Regions from separate parts of the Pantoea folii genome, predicted to be linked through region 1. Evidence: predicted binding sites of a transcription regulator. Region 1 holds the regulator's gene; each other region holds the start of a gene.
The links. The regulator PurR, encoded in region 1, represses purine synthesis genes. The targets are predictions, from matches to a motif close to CANGCAAACGTTTGCNTG.
Positions count from the first base shown of each region.

Region 2: AC1MDE_RS11555 (NCS2 family permease) is a predicted target of PurR. The motif match lies at 2,771-2,788, and genes of this name have one in related genera.
Region 3: gcvT (glycine cleavage system aminomethyltransferase GcvT) is a predicted target of PurR. The motif match lies at 2,608-2,625, and genes of this name have one in related genera.
Region 4: cvpA (colicin V production protein) is a predicted target of PurR. The motif match lies at 2,644-2,661, and genes of this name have one in related genera.

Region 1 is NZ_JBWXON010000031.1:4,039-8,532, reverse strand. It holds gene AC1MDE_RS24940 (C40 family peptidase) at 95-880, shown strand; gene cydH (cytochrome bd-I oxidase subunit CydH) at 966-1,055, opposite strand; gene purR (HTH-type transcriptional repressor PurR) at 1,329-2,354, shown strand; gene punR (DNA-binding transcriptional activator PunR) at 2,351-3,262, opposite strand; gene punC (purine nucleoside transporter PunC) at 3,371-4,494, shown strand, end outside.
Region 2 is NZ_JBWXON010000008.1:117,152-121,645, forward strand. It holds gene AC1MDE_RS11550 (Na+/H+ antiporter) at 1-1,195, opposite strand, end outside; gene AC1MDE_RS11555 (NCS2 family permease) at 1,335-2,684, opposite strand; gene AC1MDE_RS11560 (glutathione S-transferase family protein) at 3,399-4,061, opposite strand; gene soxR (redox-sensitive transcriptional activator SoxR) at 4,106-4,494, opposite strand, start outside.
Region 3 is NZ_JBWXON010000003.1:74,100-78,593, reverse strand. It holds gene ubiH (2-octaprenyl-6-methoxyphenyl hydroxylase) at 1-924, shown strand, start outside; gene ubiI (FAD-dependent 2-octaprenylphenol hydroxylase) at 945-2,147, shown strand; gene gcvT (glycine cleavage system aminomethyltransferase GcvT) at 2,680-3,777, shown strand; gene gcvH (glycine cleavage system protein GcvH) at 3,797-4,183, shown strand; gene gcvP (aminomethyl-transferring glycine dehydrogenase) at 4,283-4,494, shown strand, end outside.
Region 4 is NZ_JBWXON010000016.1:18,913-23,406, forward strand. It holds gene AC1MDE_RS17870 (UbiX family flavin prenyltransferase) at 1-426, opposite strand, end outside; gene purF (amidophosphoribosyltransferase) at 542-2,059, opposite strand; gene cvpA (colicin V production protein) at 2,096-2,581, opposite strand; gene dedD (cell division protein DedD) at 2,833-3,588, opposite strand; gene folC (bifunctional tetrahydrofolate synthase/dihydrofolate synthase) at 3,578-4,494, opposite strand, start outside.

The DNA.
Region 1 (4,494 bases):
GGATTAGAATTGCTTCGGCGCTGATCGTTGATCAGATTTCTCTTACTCTGCCGCAGCCTGCTTTTTGCCAGACTGCTTAACCTGTAACCGGACTATGCGTTTACTGATTACGCTTTTCATACTGGCTTTTGCGCAACTGTTTTTTAACGTGGCTTCTGCTTCTCAGCATGCCCCGATTAATGCCAGTTTGCATAATGCTGAGAAAAAAAGTGCGCGTGAAGATGAGCGCCGCAAGCGACGCCCGGTTAAATCAACGGCTAAAAAGTCTCGCCTGACCACCGTGCAGAAGCTCAAGCTGAAAAAGCAGAGTAAAACCGAAACCGCCTTAAACAAATCCAGCCGCAAAAAATCCCTGCTGAAGTCGCCATTGAAAAAGTATGGCCATCAACGCCTCGCGAAAAAGTCCCCAGATGTGGACGATGAAGTTCAGGGACTCACTGGCATCAAGATGAGCAAATCCCACCGCCTGCGCTACCAAAAGGCACGCGAAACCGCGATGACGAAGTTGATGGGACAACTGGGCAAGCCTTACCAGTGGGGTGGCACCTCACCCCATACCGGTTTCGATTGCAGTGGTTTAGTCTGGTATGCCTATAAAGATCTCGTCAAATACAAATTCCCACGCACGGCGAATGAGATGTATCACCTGCACGATGCCGCGCCCATTAAGCGTGAGATGCTGGAGAAAGGGGATTTGGTATTCTTCCGCATCAATAATCGCGGGACTGCCGATCATGTGGGCGTTTACCTCGGCAACGGTAAATTTATTCAGTCACCCCGCACCGGTAAAGACATTCAGATTAGCGCATTGGGCGAAGACTACTGGCAGAAACACTATGTCGGTGCGCGCCGTATGATGACTCCAAAAACTATTCGCTAATTGTTGCGCAACATCCTGTGGCTCTCGCCACAAAAAAAGCCGGACGCTTAATCAGTGCCGGCTTTTTTTATTGATGCGCTTTGAATTAATGAAGAATGGCGGTGAAGCTAAACGCAATAATCATCAACAGTGCGCCAACCGTGGTCATTAGCGCCAGCTTTAAATCTGTACTCATCACTTCTCCTTAGTCACACATTTATTAGGGTTAAAACAATTTTCGCACAGCGGTGGGCAAAAATCTCGTCTTATCCGCGCTGGCTTGCTAGAATCGCCGCCTTTCGTTGCGCAACTGATTTTGCGCATGCTGTATTTACAGCCTGCTGAAGTGATTTTCCCTGCCTGATACGGCAGATTTGCCCCCCTTTTAGGGCATAAAACCCTTCGCAGACGCAAACGTTTAACAATATACTTATCAGTAAGTTGCGATAAGCCGGGGAGTACCTTTTTCATGGCAACAATTAAAGATGTAGCGAAACGCGCGGGTGTATCTACCACCACCGTTTCGCATGTCATCAACAAAACGCGTTTTGTTGCAGAGGAAACGCGTAACGCCGTATGGGAAGCGATTAAAGAGCTGCACTATTCGCCGAGCGCCGTTGCGCGTAGTCTGAAGGTGAATCACACCAAAACGCTGGGACTGTTAGCCACTTCCAGCGAAGCGCCCTACTTTGCCGAAATTATCGAAGCGGTTGAGAACCACTGTTTCGAACGCGGCTATACCTTGATTCTGGGCAACGCACATAACGATTTGCAAAAGCAGCGCGCTTACCTGTCGATGATGGCGCAAAAGCGTGTGGATGGTCTGTTAGTCATGTGCTCCGAGTATCCTGACGATTTGCTGCAGATGCTGGAAGACAACCGCAACATTCCGATGGTCGTGATGGACTGGGGCGCCTCTCGCGGCGACTTCACCGATACCGTACAGGATAACGCCTTCCAGGGGGGTTACCTGGCTGGACGCTACCTTATCGAGCGCGGTCACCGAGATATCGGTGCGATTCCGGGTCAAATGGAGCGCAACACCGGCGGCGGGCGCCATGCGGGCTTCCTGCAGGCGATGAGCGAAGGCGGTGTGACCGTGCGGCCTGAATGGGTTGTTCAGGGCGACTTCGAGCCAGAATCGGGTTATCAGGCGATGCAGCAGATCCTTAATCAGAAACAGCGTCCGACCGCCGTGTTCTGCGGGGGCGATATCATGGCGATGGGCGCGATCTGTGCCGCCGATGAGATGGGACTGCGCGTGCCGCAGGACATCTCCGTGATTGGCTATGATAACGTGCGCAACGCGCGCTACTTCACCCCTGCGCTCACTACAGTTCACCAGCCGAAAGCGGAGTTGGGCAAAAAAGCGCTGGAAATGCTGCTGGATCGCATCACCAGCAAACGCGAAGAGCCGCAAACCATTGAGGTCCAGCCTACACTGATTGAGCGTCGCTCCGTGGCGGACGGTCCATTCCGTGATTACCGCCGTTAAAGCTGATTTTCGCTGAGCCACTCGTGGTTCAGCGTTTCAGCATCGCCAAGATAGGCGAGTAACCACTCCAGCGCGGGTGACGCACGCTGTTCTGACCAACTGACGCAGCAGGGACTTTCCGGAAACGGCTGCGGCAGTGATAGCTCCACCAGCGCGCCACTGTCGAGTAAAGGTCGCGCGAGGTGGCCCGGCACCATGCCCACGCACAATCCCGCCTGCAAACAATCCATCCCTGTTTCCCACTCTGGCACCACTAAACGCCGCTGATTATCCAATGTCCAGGTCATGCGTCGTGGTAATGCGCGAGAGGTATCTTCCAGTACCAGCGATGGCCAGGCACGCAGCGCTTCTTCGTTGAGATCGGCACTCGCGGCCAGAGGATGATCAGGACTGACCACACAACACCAGTTGAGAGCACCCATATCCTGAAAGGCAAAACGTCCACCCACCGGGATTGCCTGGGTGGCACCAATCGCCACATCGACCCGCCCGTCTGCTAAGGCATCCCATACACCGTTAAATACCTCGTAACTGATGATCAATTCCATATCCGGGAAATGACGGTAAAAATCCTTTACCAGTTGTCGGGTACGCTGGGGTTTTACAATGCAATCCACGGCAATACTGAGCTGTCCGCGCCAGCCATTCGCCAGTTGCTGGCATTGCCTGCGGGTTGCCAGCATTTTTTTGATAACAGATCGCCCTTCCCGCACAAAATGCTCGCCTGCAGGGGTTAACACCACCTCACGGTGCTGACGCTCAAACAACGGCACGGCCAGCCAGGTTTCCAGCTGGCGCACCGTATAGCTAACGGCAGAGGGCACGCGATGTAATTCCTGCGCCGCTGCGCTGAAACTGCCATTGCGCGCGACGGCGTCCACTACTTCCAGCGCATACTCAGACCACATACTTTTGCCTTCAAAAATTTTAACAGCACTGCGCAAATATTAGCGTTTCACAAAGAATGACGCACTCTTTTACACTCCCCGACGTTCAATCTGCCAATGAGAATTACTATGTTGTCGTCAAAAGGATTTATGCCCTATCTTGCCGTGCTCAGCATGCTCGGCTTCCTCGCTACGGATATGTATCTGCCTGCTTTTGGCGATATGCAGCGTGACTTCGCCACCGCGCCGGGCACCATCAGCGCCAGCCTCAGTCTATTTCTCGGTGGTTTTGCCTGCGCCCAGGTATTCTGGGGACCGTTATCAGATCGCTTTGGACGTAAACCCATTTTATTGGCAGGTTTGACGATTTTTGCCCTGGGTTGCCTGGGGATGTTATGGGTGACGGACGTCAATATGATGCTGGCACTGCGCTTTGTGCAGGCGGTTGGCGTGTGCGCCGCCGCGGTCAGCTGGCAGGCACTGGTGGTCGATCGCTACCCCAAAGCCCAGGCCAATAAAGTTTTTGCTACCATAATGCCGCTGGTTGCCCTTTCTCCTGCGCTGGCACCTTTGTTAGGTGCATGGCTGATGGGCCATTTCCACTGGCGCAGTATCTTTGTCGTGCTGACGATCATTGCCGTGCTGCTGGTCATCGGCACGCTGCAGCTTGCTGCGCCTAAAAAAGCCAAAGCAGATAATGCTCCGCAACCCGGCTGGCTGAATCTGCTCTCCACGCGTGTCTACAGCGGCAACGTGCTGATCTACTCTGCCTGTTCTGCCAGTTTCTTTGCCTGGCTAACCGGTTCGCCGTTTATCCTGGCGTCTGCGGGTTTAACGCCCGCCGATATTGGTCTGAGCTATATTCCGCAAACCATCGCATTTTTGATTGGTGGCTTTGGTTGCCGCGCGATGCTGAGCCGATATCAAGGATCGCAACTGCTGCCGTGGCTGTTGGTGCTTTACAGCCTGAGCATATTAAGTCTGTTTGTCGTCGCGATGCTGCCTGCGCCTTCGTTGATTGCTCTGTTGCTGCCTTTCTGTGGCATGGCACTGGCCAATGGCGCCATTTACCCGATTGTGGTTTCCAGCGCATTAGCGCCTTTTCCGCACGCCACGGGCAAAGCCGCAGGTTTGCAAAATCTGCTGCAACTGGGTTTGTGCTTTATCGCCAGCCTGTTGGTCTCTGCCGGATTACAACAGGCGCTCTACAACACCACACTGGTGATGGTCGCCACTGTGGTGCTGGCCTGGGC
Region 2 (4,494 bases), on a different contig from region 1:
ACACCAGCTCATAGCGCGCCGGGAACGGTTCGCCATTGCTAAGAAACAGCGGAATCGACAGCACACCGGCCAGCGTAATGGCACCACGCACACCGGCAAAAGAGGCGATGAGCAACTCGCGGAAAGAGTAGTTAGAGAATTCCAGCGGCTTCTTCTTCAGGAAACGCAAACTGGCACGTTGCATCATCCACAACCAGCCAAAGCGCACGATCATCAAGGCGATATACACCAGGGCAACATCGGTGAACAGCATCCACAGCTCGACGTTCGGATCGGCATTGGCTTGCGCGACGGAGGTTTCCAGAATGTCCGGCAGTTGCAGGCCCAGCATCAGGAACACCATGCCGTTAAACACAAACTCCAGCATCTGCCATACGCTATTCGCACGTAAACGCATCGCCAGCGGTGCCTGGCGGATAATGCCAGAGCGCGTGATGGTCATACCCGCCGCAACTGCCGCGAGGATACCTGACACGCCCAGATGCTCAGCAATCAGATAAGAGGCGAAAGGCAGCAGCAGCAGTAGCACGGTTTGCGTCGCCGGATCGTCACCGCTCCAGCGGCTCAGCAGACGCAGCGAGCGGCCATATAGCCAGCATACCGCCACACCCGCGACCAGACCGCCGATCGCCACTTTGAGGAACTCCACGCTGGCGCCACCCCAGGTAAACACCATGGTGCCCATCGCCACCGCGACCGCAAACTTCAGTGATACCAGGCCGGATGCGTCGTTCATCAGGGCTTCGCCCTGCACAATCGACATGATCTTTTTCGGGATGCGCCCTTCCCCGACAATGCCGGAGAGCGCCACGGCATCGGTAGGTGACAGCACCGCAGCCAGCGCGAAGGCAGGGATCAGTGGAATACCCGGCACCAGCCAGTAAATCAGATAACCAATTCCGACCACGGTAATCAGCACCAGCACCAGTGCCAGGCCCATGATTTCGCGTCCGTGGTGCAGGAATTCGTTAATCGGCGTTTTCCAGCCATCGGCAAACAGCAATGGCGGAATGAACAGCACGAGGAACAGTTCGGGGTCAAAATCGACATGCAGGCCAAAGCTCGGCACGGCCAGCAATGCACCAGCGGCAATCTGCACCAACGGCAGGGGAATTTGGAACGGCAATATGCGCGCCGCCACGCCGGAGAGTGACACCACCAGCGTCATGATGAGAATAGTAAAGAAGATTTCCATGCTTTCCTTAGGCGAATCAATTTCATTAAAGCGATGTTGTTGCGCAGGAAAGTGTAAAACAAAACGCCGCACAAAGGGGCAACCCTGCGTGCGGCGTGAACCAGAAAGAGACTTATCTGGAAATAAGCGCGTTTAAAAGTCAGATGGCCCAGCCACCCGCGTAGAAGGCCACCAGTGCAACAGCAATCACCACGGTTCCCACGTTCAGCCTGCGCCATTCACCCGCAAAGAGGCGGCCAATCACCAACGAGCTGAAGCCGAGCATGATGCCGGTGACGATGTTGCAGGTCAGCACGATGAACACAGCAGTGACCAAACCTGACATCGCATCGACGAAATCATTGAAATCGATTTTCGCCACATTGCTTAGCATCAGCAGGCCAACGTACATCAATGCTGGTGCCGTCGCGTAGGCCGGTACCAGATAGGCCAGCGGGGACATAAACAGAATCAGCAAGAACAACAGACCGACAACGATCGCTGTCAGGCCAGTTTTACCGCCCGCTGCCGTTCCGGCGGCCGATTCGATATACACCGCCGCAGGCGAAGCACCGACTAAACCGGCAAACAGACTGCTGACGGAGTCGGTGGTCAACGCGCGGCCACCGTTAATGATCTGGCCGTCTTTATCCAGCAGATTCGCCTGGCCCGCCACTGCACGAATGGTGCCGGTGGCATCAAATACCGCGGTCATCACCAGCGCCAGCACACTTGGCAGCACCACCGGTTGCAGCGCCCCCATGATATCGAGACTAAACATCGCGGATTGGCCATTGGCATCCTTCAGGCTCGGCATGGCAAACAGCCCCTGATAGGTCACCGCAGGATCAAAGATCAAACCCACTACCGAAATCGCTACGATGGTCAGCAAAATTCCGCCTGGCACACGACGTTTTTCCAGACCAAAGATGGCTGCCAGCCCAATCAGCGCCATGATCACCGGGAACGAGGTGAAGTGGCCGAGAGCCACCGGCAAGCCCGGCGCCGGGTTCTTCACAACCAGGCCAATACCATCGGCCGCAATCAGCAGCAGGAACAGGCCAATACCGACTCCCGTGCCGTGCGCCACGCCCATCGGCAGGTTACGCAAAATCCAGGCGCGAATCCCGGTGACCGAAATCAACGTGAACAGCAAGCCCATCAGGAATACCGCGCCAAGGGCAACCGGGACGCTAATGTGCTGGCCCAGCACCAGGCTAAACGCGGTGAAGGCGGTCAGGGAAATCGCACAGCCGATCGCCATGGGCAGGTTGGCCCACAATCCCATGATGATCGAACCAAAGCTGGCGACCAGGCAGGTTGCCACAAACACAGCGGTCGGCGAGAAGCCGGCTTTACCCAGCATACCCGGTACGACAATGACGGAGTAAACCATGGCTAAAAAGGTGGTTAAACCCGCCAAAATTTCCTGACGCACGCTGCTGCCGCGTGCCGAGATGTTGAACCAGGCGTCCAGTTTTCCACTGGCCGGGCGTGAATCGCCAGACATAGTAAATCCTCTGCGTTTTTTAAGATGTAATGAGCCCCACGGCCCGCGTTTGCGCATCATCCTGGTGAAGGTTCTCAAAGAGAAAAGAGGCAAACGTTTACGTGGCCGCGTATTCCAGGTCGTAAAAGGAGGACACGGAAAAAGGCAAACGATTATCTGGCGTTTGCTATGGGGTTTTCAACTACTAATCGATTATCAGGCAGGATAAAGCGCAGACTGACGCGGGTTAACAATGTGGTTACACTGCTTTTGGCGAAACTTAAGGGGTCGGAACTGGCTGGAAAATCTTGGTTTTTTCAATTTATCGCCTGGTTTTCCTCACCAACTGCACCCGAAGTATGAGGTTGCTACAATTTGAAGCGATGTCCAACTTGGGGTCCAGCAAATATCCACCCTAAGAGCAAAGCGTCCGCGCCATGGATGCGTGGAATATCAAAGCATGTTCCATTCATCGCAAAATTTTCCTCACCCACCGCACCAGAGGTGTGAGGTTGCTGCAACTTGAAGCGATAACCAAGTCGAGGCCCAGCAAAGGCCCGCCCGAAGAGCAAAGCGTCCGCGCCATGGACGGCGCGGCCGATCTGCATGGATGCGTTATTCCTTTGCGATCGGGCGGGCCTTTGTTGGGCATGGCACCCAACCCACAGCGATAATCCACAACACCCAACTCACAGCGGCTAATCCACAGCACTCAATCAACAGCAACTAACCAACTTAGCTGAACGAGATAACCCCGCCCTGCTCAATCGCGCGTTGCCAGGCAGCACGTTGCTGCATTGCTTCCAGCCAGCGCGCGGTGGACGGCATCTCATTCAGCGATCCCCGCACTTGCAACGCCAGCAGCGGGAAACTCATCTGCACATCGGCGATGCTAAACCGTGACCCGGCGAAATAACGATGCTGGCTAAGATGCTGCTCAATCACGTCGCCGTGCAGTTTTAGCTGCTTGTTCAACCAGGCCTTCTGAATCCCTTTGCTCAACGCCACGCCTGCCGGACGTAAAATCCACGGCACCGGCTTCTTCCCGAGTTGCCCAAACACCAGCTTCATCACCAGCAATGGCATCAGCGACCCTTCTGCGTAATGCAGCCAGTAACGCGCCTGAATCTGTTCATCCTCGTCCGTGATGGCGAACAAATGCTCGCTGTCATATTTCTGCTGCAGATACGCCAGAATCGCCCCTGACTCGGCGATCACCCGATTGCCATCAGTAATAACCGGCGACTTCCCCAACGGGTGAATTTTCTTTAATGACTCTGGTGCCAGCAGCGTGTCTTCGCGCTGATAACGTTTAATTTGATACGGCACCGACAGCTCTTCCAGCAGCCACAACACGCGATGCGAACGGGAATTTTCCAGATGGTGAACGGTAATCATGCGGTTTTCCTTGCCGGTCAAAGTCTCCCGGCAAGTATAGCGGATTAACCTTTGTGCTCGTCTTGCTCAGGATCGAGTAACACCGCCCCCGAACCTTGCTGTGCCAGACGGTCACCGGGATTGCGCAGTGGACAATCACGCATCGATAAGCAGCCACAGCCAATACACCCGTCCAAATCGTTACGCAGGCGCGTCAGGGTTTCGATACGCTTATCCAGCTCTTCACGCCAGTGCTGCGTCAGCGCATCCCACTCCTGCGTCGACATACGCTTGTTGGCTGGTACATGCATCAAACTGTCGCTGACAGTGGCCAGCGGAATACCGATGCGCTGCGCAATCTTGATAATCGCCACACGGCGCAGCACATCGCGGCTGTAACGCCGTTGATTGCCGCCATTGCGCGAACTGAAAATTAAACCTTTGGTTTCATAAA
Region 3 (4,494 bases), on a different contig from region 1:
CACACCGGTTTTGTGCAGCTAAAGGCGGATGATTATCAGGTCCCAGCGCTGGGGCAGGTGGTTGAGCTGTTTGATGTGGGCCAGCGCCTGTTCCAGCGTCTGAAAAGTGCGCCTGGTGTGACGCTGCGCTGCCCGGATTACGTCACGACGGTGGTGCGATCAGCTGAATCTGTCACAGTGACACTCAACAGCGGCGAGCAGCTACAGGGAGCGTTGCTGGTGGCAGCCGATGGCTCACGTTCGCCCCTTGCGGCGTCATGCGGTATGACCTGGCAGCGGGACGATTATCAGCAGCTGGCGGTGATTGCCAACGTCACCACGCAGCAACCGCATCAGGGGCGTGCTTTTGAACGCTTCACCGAGCACGGTCCGCTGGCGCTATTACCGATGTCTGGCAATCGCATGTCGCTGGTGTGGTGCCATCCCGTCGAGGCAGAAGCGACAGTTAAACAGTGGGATGATGCGACCTTCCTGCACGAGCTTCAAAAAGCGTTTGGCTGGCGCTTAGGGCGTTTTACCCATGCCGGCCAGCGCGAAGTGTACCCGCTGGCGCTGCAAACCGCTGAACGTCAGGTGGCGCATCGCCTGGCGTTGGTGGGCAACGCGGCGCAAACGCTGCATCCTATTGCGGGCCAGGGTTTTAACCTGGGCCTGCGCGATGTGATGTCGCTGGCGGAAACGCTGGCAGGCGCGCATCGTCAGCAGCAGGATGTTGGCGGCTATGGCGTTTTGCAGCACTTCGCTGCACGCCGTCAACCGGATCGCGCCGCGACAATCGGCGTGACCGATGGCCTGGTGCGACTGTTTGCCAATCGTTATGCGCCCTTAGTGGCGGGAAGAAATCTTGGGCTGGTGGCAATGGACCATCTGCCATGGCTGCGAAACCCACTTGCCGCGCGCACGCTCGGCTGGGTGAAGCGTTGAGCATGAATTAAGGGGCAGCAATGCAAACATTTGATGTGGCTATTGCCGGTGGCGGTATGGTAGGTCTGGCCGTCGCCTGCGGATTACAGGGCAGCGGCCTGCGCGTTGCCGTGCTGGAGAAAGCACCTGAGCCACAATTTGATCCGGCGAGCGCCGCGTCAATTCGCGTCTCGGCGATCAACGCTGCCAGCGAACGCCTGCTGCAAAAACTGGACGTCTGGTCCAGCATCCTGGCATTGCGCGCCAGCGCCTATCACGGCATGGAAGTGTGGGATCAAGACAGCTTTGGTTCCATCAGCTTTGATGATGAGCAGCAAGGCTTATCCCATCTCGGCCATATTATTGAAAACGAGGTGATTCACAGCGCACTGTGGCAGCGCGCCAGTCAGTGCAGCGATATCACCTTATTTGCCCCTGCGCAGTTGCAGCAGGTGGCCTTTGGCGACAACGAAGCGTTCATCACTTTGCAGGACGGCAGCATGATGAGTGCGCGCCTGCTGATTGCCGCGGATGGGGCAAACTCGTGGCTGCGCGACAAAGCCGATATCCCGATTACCTTCTGGGATTACGATCATCACGCGCTGGTCGCCAATATCCGCACCGATATGCCGCACGATGCGATTGCGCGTCAGGTGTTCCATGGCGACGGCATTCTGGCGTTCCTGCCTATGCAGGACCCGCACCTGTGTTCCATCGTTTGGTCGCTGTCGCCACAAGAAGCGGCCCGCGTGCAGTCGATGCCAGAAGCGTTGTTCAACCAGCATCTGTCAGTAGCCTTCGATATGCGTTTAGGCTTATGCCACGTAGAAAGCGAGCGCAAAACCTTCCCACTAATGGCGCGCTATGCCCGTAACTTTGCCGCGCACCGCCTGGCACTGGTGGGCGATGCCGCGCACACCATTCATCCGCTGGCCGGACAGGGCGTTAACCTTGGCTTCATGGATGCCGCGGAACTGATCGGTGAAATTCGTCGTCTGCATCAGGAAGGGAAAGATATCGGGCAGCACCTTTATCTGCGACGTTATGAGCGCAGCCGCAAGCACAGTGCGGCAATGATGCTGGCGGGCATGCAGGGATTCCGTGAGCTGTTTGCCGGCACCCATCCGGCGAAAAAGCTACTGCGTGATGTGGGATTGAAACTGGCTGACACATTGCCGGGCGTCAAACCGATGATGCTGAAGCAGGCCATGGGGCTAAATGATATGCCCAGCTGGATTCGTTAAATTCTCTTTAAATGGCGCCGATTCAGGCGCCATTTTTTTGCATGAATCACTGTCTCGTCATACCAAAAGCCGCTCCTAAAGTGACAGTTACGTCTGCACTGGGACGTTGCAGGCTGTGTTTGGACAAGCGCATTTTAATTAGCTTTTTCACCCTATGCACTGCTCTGGTGCGCCTCTGCACTCAAATTGCGCCTCGTTTGATTTATTCTAATTTTACTCGCCAATTCGCATTACTTTAACTAATGAAGGTGTCGCGGGTTCGCCGGACCTATTTCCCGTACTGAGGCGTGTGTTCCATTATCAGGCTGTGTTTATCGTTATTAATTGTATTTTATGCGTGTTTAATCACAAAAATGCAGTGAATTGTGCTGTGGTGGGTTTGGTGCGTGCTGAAGGGTGGTACTGTTTCGCCCTCGTTTACCTTATGGTTAATCGCCGCGTTCGGTGGTAACTTCAGCACAAAGAGAACGTTTGCGTCAGCCTGTATAGGCGGCGCAGGCGCGTCACACTCACTTGTTTTCACAGGATGGTTATGACTCAGCAAACGCCTCTATTCGAACAGCATCAGGCATGCGGTGCGCGCATGGTGGACTTCCATGGCTGGATGATGCCACTGCATTACGGCTCGCAAATGGATGAGCATCATGTGGTGCGCAACGATGCCGGTATGTTTGATGTTTCCCACATGACCATCGTCGATCTGCACGGTGTCCGCACCCGTGAATTCCTGCGTTATCTGCTGGCCAACGATGTCGCCAAACTGACGCAACCCGGCAAAGCCCTCTACACCGGCATGCTGAATGCTTCGGCTGGCGTCATTGATGATTTGATTGTTTACTTTATGACCGAAGACTTTTTCCGTTTAGTGGTGAACTCCGCGACGCGTGAGAAGGATTTGGCGTGGATCAAACAGCACGCTCAGCCGTTTGGTGTCGAACTCACCGAGCGTGACGACCTGGCGCTGATTGCCGTACAAGGCCCGCAGGCGCAGCAGAAAGCACAGACGTTGTTTACTGCGGCGCAGCGTGAAGCTGTAGCGGGCATGAAACCGTTCTTCGGTGTGCAAAGCGAAACCCTGTTCATCGCCACCACCGGTTATACCGGTGAAGCCGGTTATGAAATTGCGATGCCGAACAGTGAAGCGGCCGATTTCTGGCAGAAACTGCTGGCAGCAGGCGTCAAGCCGGCTGGCCTGGGTGCGCGTGACACGCTGCGTCTGGAAGCGGGGATGAATCTCTACGGTCAGGAAATGGATGAAGGCGTTTCACCGCTGGCGGCCAATATGGGTTGGACTGTGAGCTGGGAACCGACCGATCGCGATTTCATCGGCCGCGAGGCGCTAGAAGCGCAACGTGAACATGGCACTGAAAAGCTGGTGGGTTTGATCATGACCGAAAAAGGGGTGCTACGAAACGGCTTGCCGGTGCGTTTCACCGATGAACAAGGTCAGCCACAGCAGGGTATTATTACCAGTGGTTCCTTCTCCCCGACGCTGGGTTATAGCATCGCGCTGGCACGTGTGCCAGCGGGCATTGGTGAGCAAGCGATTGTAGAGATCCGCAATCGTGAAATGCCGGTGAAAGTCACCAAACCGATTTTTGTTCGCGCCGGCAAGCCGGTCGCTCAGTAATTTTTCAGGAGAAATGGCGATGAGCAATGTGCCTAATGAATTGAAATACCGCGATAGTCACGAGTGGGTGCGTAAAGAAGCCGATGGCACCTTCACCGTGGGTATCACCGAACACGCGCAGGAACTGCTGGGCGATATGGTGTTTGTGGATCTGCCTGATGTGGGCGCCACTTTCGCTGCCGGTGATGACTGTGCCGTCGCGGAGTCGGTGAAAGCCGCCTCAGACATCTATGCCCCACTGAGCGGTGAAATCGTTGCCGTGAACGAAGAGCTGGCCGACGCACCGGAGCTGGTCAACAGCGAACCGTACGCCGCAGGCTGGTTATTCCGTATTAAAGCCAGCGACGTTTCAGAACTTGATTCGATGCTCGACGCCGATGCCTATAAAGGCGCTATCGACGAGTAACCGGTAGTCATCGGAGGTGCTGCATTGCAGCGCCTTCTTTTTTATCTGCCTGATTTAATGCCATTTTTGTAACCCAGCCCGATTCAGGATTTACTGCAAATGACCCAGACTCTCAGCCAGCTTGAACACAACGGTGCCTTCATTGAGCGCCATATCGGTCCTACACCCGCGCAGCAGGCCACCATGCTGGAAGCGATTGGTGCCAGCTCTCTGGAATCACTGATCAGCGCCATCGTGCCTGCCGACATCCAATTGCCAGGCCCGCCTGCGGTCGGTGATGCCGCGACCGAACAGCAAGCGCTGGCAGAGCT
Region 4 (4,494 bases), on a different contig from region 1:
GCCCAATTCCGCGGCCGTGGTCATCATGCGTAAATGCCCAAGATGCAGCGGCGTTTCGCGCACGCACAGGACCAGTTTACGCTGCTCCTTAAGCACCACATCGGCGGCGCGCGTCAGCAAACTATCACTGTAGCTGTGCACGATGCCGGAAAGGGTTTTCATTGAACAGGGTAAAATCACCATGCCAAGTGTCTTGAAGGAACCTGATGAGATGCTGGCAGCGATATCACGTACGTCATGCACCACATCAGCCAGTGCTTGCACATCACGCAGGCTGTAATCCGTTTCCAGCGATAACGTCTGACGCGCAGCCGGACTGATCACCAAATGGGTTTCCACATCGGCCAAAGGTTGCAGCACTTGCAACAATCGCACGCCGTATATCGCGCCACTGGCGCCGGAAATACCAATGATCAGTCGTTTCATTATTCAGCCCTGCCCGTTCAGATTGCGGCAATGATAGCCGCTCACTGAGCAAAAATACAAAAACAAACAGGGCGGAGTCTCCCCCGCCCTGTTAAAGATGAGCACCACGAGGCGGTTAGCCTTCGTTATGCAGCTCCAGACCTTCCACTTCGTTCTGACGCTGAATCGCTTTCGCATCGTCATTACGCAGTGACTGCAAATACTCGAGGTACTGCTGGTCGACATCTTTGGTGACGTAAACGCCGTTGAATACCGAGCACTCAAACTGTGCGATATCCGGGTTCTCTTCACGTACTGCTTCGATCAGATCATCGAGGTCCTGGAAGATCAGCGCGTCGGCTTTGATCAGCTGACGAATCTCTTCCACTTCACGACCATGCGCGATCAGTTCGGTAGCGCTTGGCATATCGATACCGTAGACGTTCGGGAAACGAATTTCCGGCGCGGCAGACGCCAGGTAAACACGTTTTGCACCGGCTTCGCGCGCCATTTCAATGATCTGCTCAGACGTGGTGCCACGCACGATGGAGTCGTCAACCAGCAGCACGTTCTTACCGCGGAACTCAGCACGGTTGGCGTTCAGTTTGCGGCGAATCGCGCTACGACGCATATGCTGGCCTGGCATGATAAAGGTGCGGCCCACATAGCGGTTTTTCACGAAGCCCTGACGATATGGCTTGTCGAGAATACGGGCGATTTCCAGCGCGGCATCAGTGGAGGTTTCCGGGATAGGAATCACCACATCGATATCCAGGTCTTCCCATTCGCGGGCAATTTTCTGACCGAGTTTGGTGCCCATACGCACACGTGCGCTGTAGACCGACACCTTATCAAGGAAGGAGTCTGGACGCGCAAAGTAGACGTATTCGAACAGGCAAGGGTTGGTTTTGGGATTCTCAGCACACTGGCGCGTGGAGAGTTGTCCCTGCTCGGTGATGTACACCGCTTCACCAGGCGCCACATCGCGGATGAACTCGAAGCCTAAAGTATCCAGTGCCACGCTTTCTGACGCCACCATATATTCGGTGCGACCATCAGCAATCACGCGTTTACCCAGCACTAATGGGCGAATCCCGTTTGGATCGCGGAACGCAACTAAACCATGGCCAATAATCATCGAAACCACTGCGTAAGCGCCGCGCACCTGTTGGTGCACTGCCGCTACCGCAGCAAAAATGTTGTCAGCTTCCAGCGGGTCATGCTGGAAACGGTCGAGCTCCTGCGCAAAGATGTTCAGCAGGATTTCAGAATCAGAGGTGGTGTTAACGTGACGGCGACCCACTTCGAACAGATGCTTACGCAGTTCGTGCGCGTTGGTCAGGTTGCCGTTGTGCGCCAGCGTGATGCCATACGGGGAGTTTACGTAGAAAGGCTGCGCTTCAGAAGCGCTGGAACTGCCCGCGGTTGGATAGCGAACATGGCCAATCCCGATATTACCCTGCAAACGCTGCATGTGGCGTGCTTCGAAGACATCGCTCACCAGGCCATTCGCTTTACGCAGACGGAAGCAGTTAAGCGCATCGATGGTACAAATGCCGGCGGCATCTTGCCCGCGGTGCTGTAGCACCGTTAACGCGTCATAGATCGACTGGTTTACTGGCATAAAACCGGTGATACCAACAATACCGCACATGTTGTCATTTCCTCATTGGCCGCACTCCCGGTGGCGTTACCGGGGTATAAAACTGGACGTGCTTTTCAGGTAATCGAAAAACCACCTGATGATGTAACTGAACTGGGGAATGAGTTGCGACTGTTGCCAGTCCGGGCTTTTGGAAAAGCCGGTGAATGTATCGAGGAAGAAGAGCATAGCGGAAACAATCAGCACGCCACGCAACGCCCCGAAACAGACCCCCAACACCCTGTCGGTTCCCGACAAGCCGGTTTTTTCCACCAGCGAGCCGATCACATAGTTCACGATGGCACCCACAATCAGAGTGGCAACGAATAACACCGCTATCGCGATGCCGTTGCGAACCAGTTCGTCGTCAAAACCTGTAAACCAGACTGCAAGGTAGGTGTAGTAATGACTGGCGACAAAAAACGCGCATCCCCAGGTAACGAGAGATAAGGCTTCCCGGACAAACCCACGAATCAGGCTGACCAGAGCCGAAAAACCAACTACCGCAATAATGACGTAATCAATCCAGATCATGAACGCTTCCAACCCAGTGCTTATGCACCCCTGCATCCAGTTCGGGGCGCATTCTAACAGAAAAAGAAAACGTTTGCGTAGGGTTTTCAGGTTCTGTATCCATAAAAAGGGCGATGAAAAAAACTTTCCTCGCCCTGAGTAAAATCAGCAATTTAACTAACTGATATAAAACAACTTTTCCACAACATTTTCGCTTAACCGCTTGTGCTATACCGCGCCTTTTACTGCTATCGGCGCGGCTTATCACAGCATTAACGCGTGCCGTACGGTTTCACCACGCCACCGAGCCCGGAGATGCTTTGTAACTCACTCAGCGAACTCTGCAGCTTCGCTTTTGAGGCATCCGGCCCCACATAAATGCGCGTGATTTGTCCCTGCACCGGCGTGGATGGCACGGTAAAGGCACGATATCCTGACAGACGCAGTTGCGCCACAATCTCACTGACCTTGGCCGCGTTCTTTAGCGCACCCAGCTGAACCACAAACGCCTGCCCCGCAGGAGCCGCTTCCGGTTCACTCTGTTTCGGTGTTTCGACCGCTTTTGGCTGCTCAACCGGTTTCGGTTGTTCTACCACTTTGGGCTTCGATTGTTCGACCGGTTTTGGCTTCGGCTGTTCAACCGGCTTAGGTTTGGGCTGCTCGACCACTTTTGGCTTCGGCTGCTCAACCGGCTTCGTCTGCTGATGCACCGGCGGCGGTGTCACCAGCGTAGGCTCGCTGTTCTGCACCGGTTGCGCATTGCCATTGCTGGCCGAGCTGCTGGCTTTACCGTTATCCGGGGTTTGCGCCGTGCTCGCCCCTTCCGGCGGCTGCGCCGGGAGCGGTTGCGTCACCGGCGGCACCATTTCGCTATCCTGCTGATCGTCCGGCTTTGGCACCAGCGGAATCGCCGCGAACTCTTCTTTGTAATGCTTTTTCTTGCCGTCGAGCAGCCCCGGCAGCACGATGACGCCAATCGCCACCAAAATGACTGTACCGACTAAGCGATTTTGAAACTTACTTGCCACTGCCATTCTCCGCTGACATCGATTCCATAACCTGTGCAACGGTGTGGAAAGAACCACACACCAGAATCACATCCTCAGGCGCAGCTTGCTGACGCGCGGCCTGCCATGCTGCATCGACGTTATCATACGCATTGCCACCTTCAAGGTGGGCGATCAGCTCATCGGCGGTGGCGCCACGCGGACCGTCAAGCGGTGCACAGAACCAGCGATCCACCTGCGGTGCCAGCGCGGCCAGCGTCCCCGCGATGTCCTTGTCATGCAACATGCCGACCACTGCATGCACTTTACCGCTTTTCGGCAACTCCACCAGACGTGAGCACAGATAATGCGCCGCATGCGGATTATGTGCCACATCGAGAATCACGCGCGGGCTTTCACTCACCGTCTGGAAGCGCCCGGGCAGAATCGCCAGAGGCAGGTGTTCGCGGATCACCGCTTCGCTGACGTTGAGTCCTGATGCGCGCAGCGCAGTGAGGGCGGTCGCCGCATTTGGCAACGGCACCTGCGGCAACGGCAGGTCGCACAGTTCACCGTGTGCATCCTGCAACGTCCAGCTGTTTTCCTGCTTCTGCCACTGCCAGTCACGGTTGATTTGCAGCAGCTGAGCGCCCTTCTCCGCCGCTACCTCAGCGATGGTGTGCGGCATATCGGCTTCACCGACGACTGCAGGTTTGCCACCACGGAACACGCCGGCTTTTTCCCGACCAATGCTTTCGCGATCCGGCCCCAGCCAATCGGTGTGATCGAGCGCGATGCTGGTGATCACCGCCACATCCGCATCCACGATGTTGGTGGCATCAAGACGTCCGCCAAGACCCACTTCGAGGATCACCACATCAAGATTGGCCTCACGGAACAGATTCAGTGCAGAGAGGGTGCCGAATTCAAAGTAGGTGAGTGAAATGT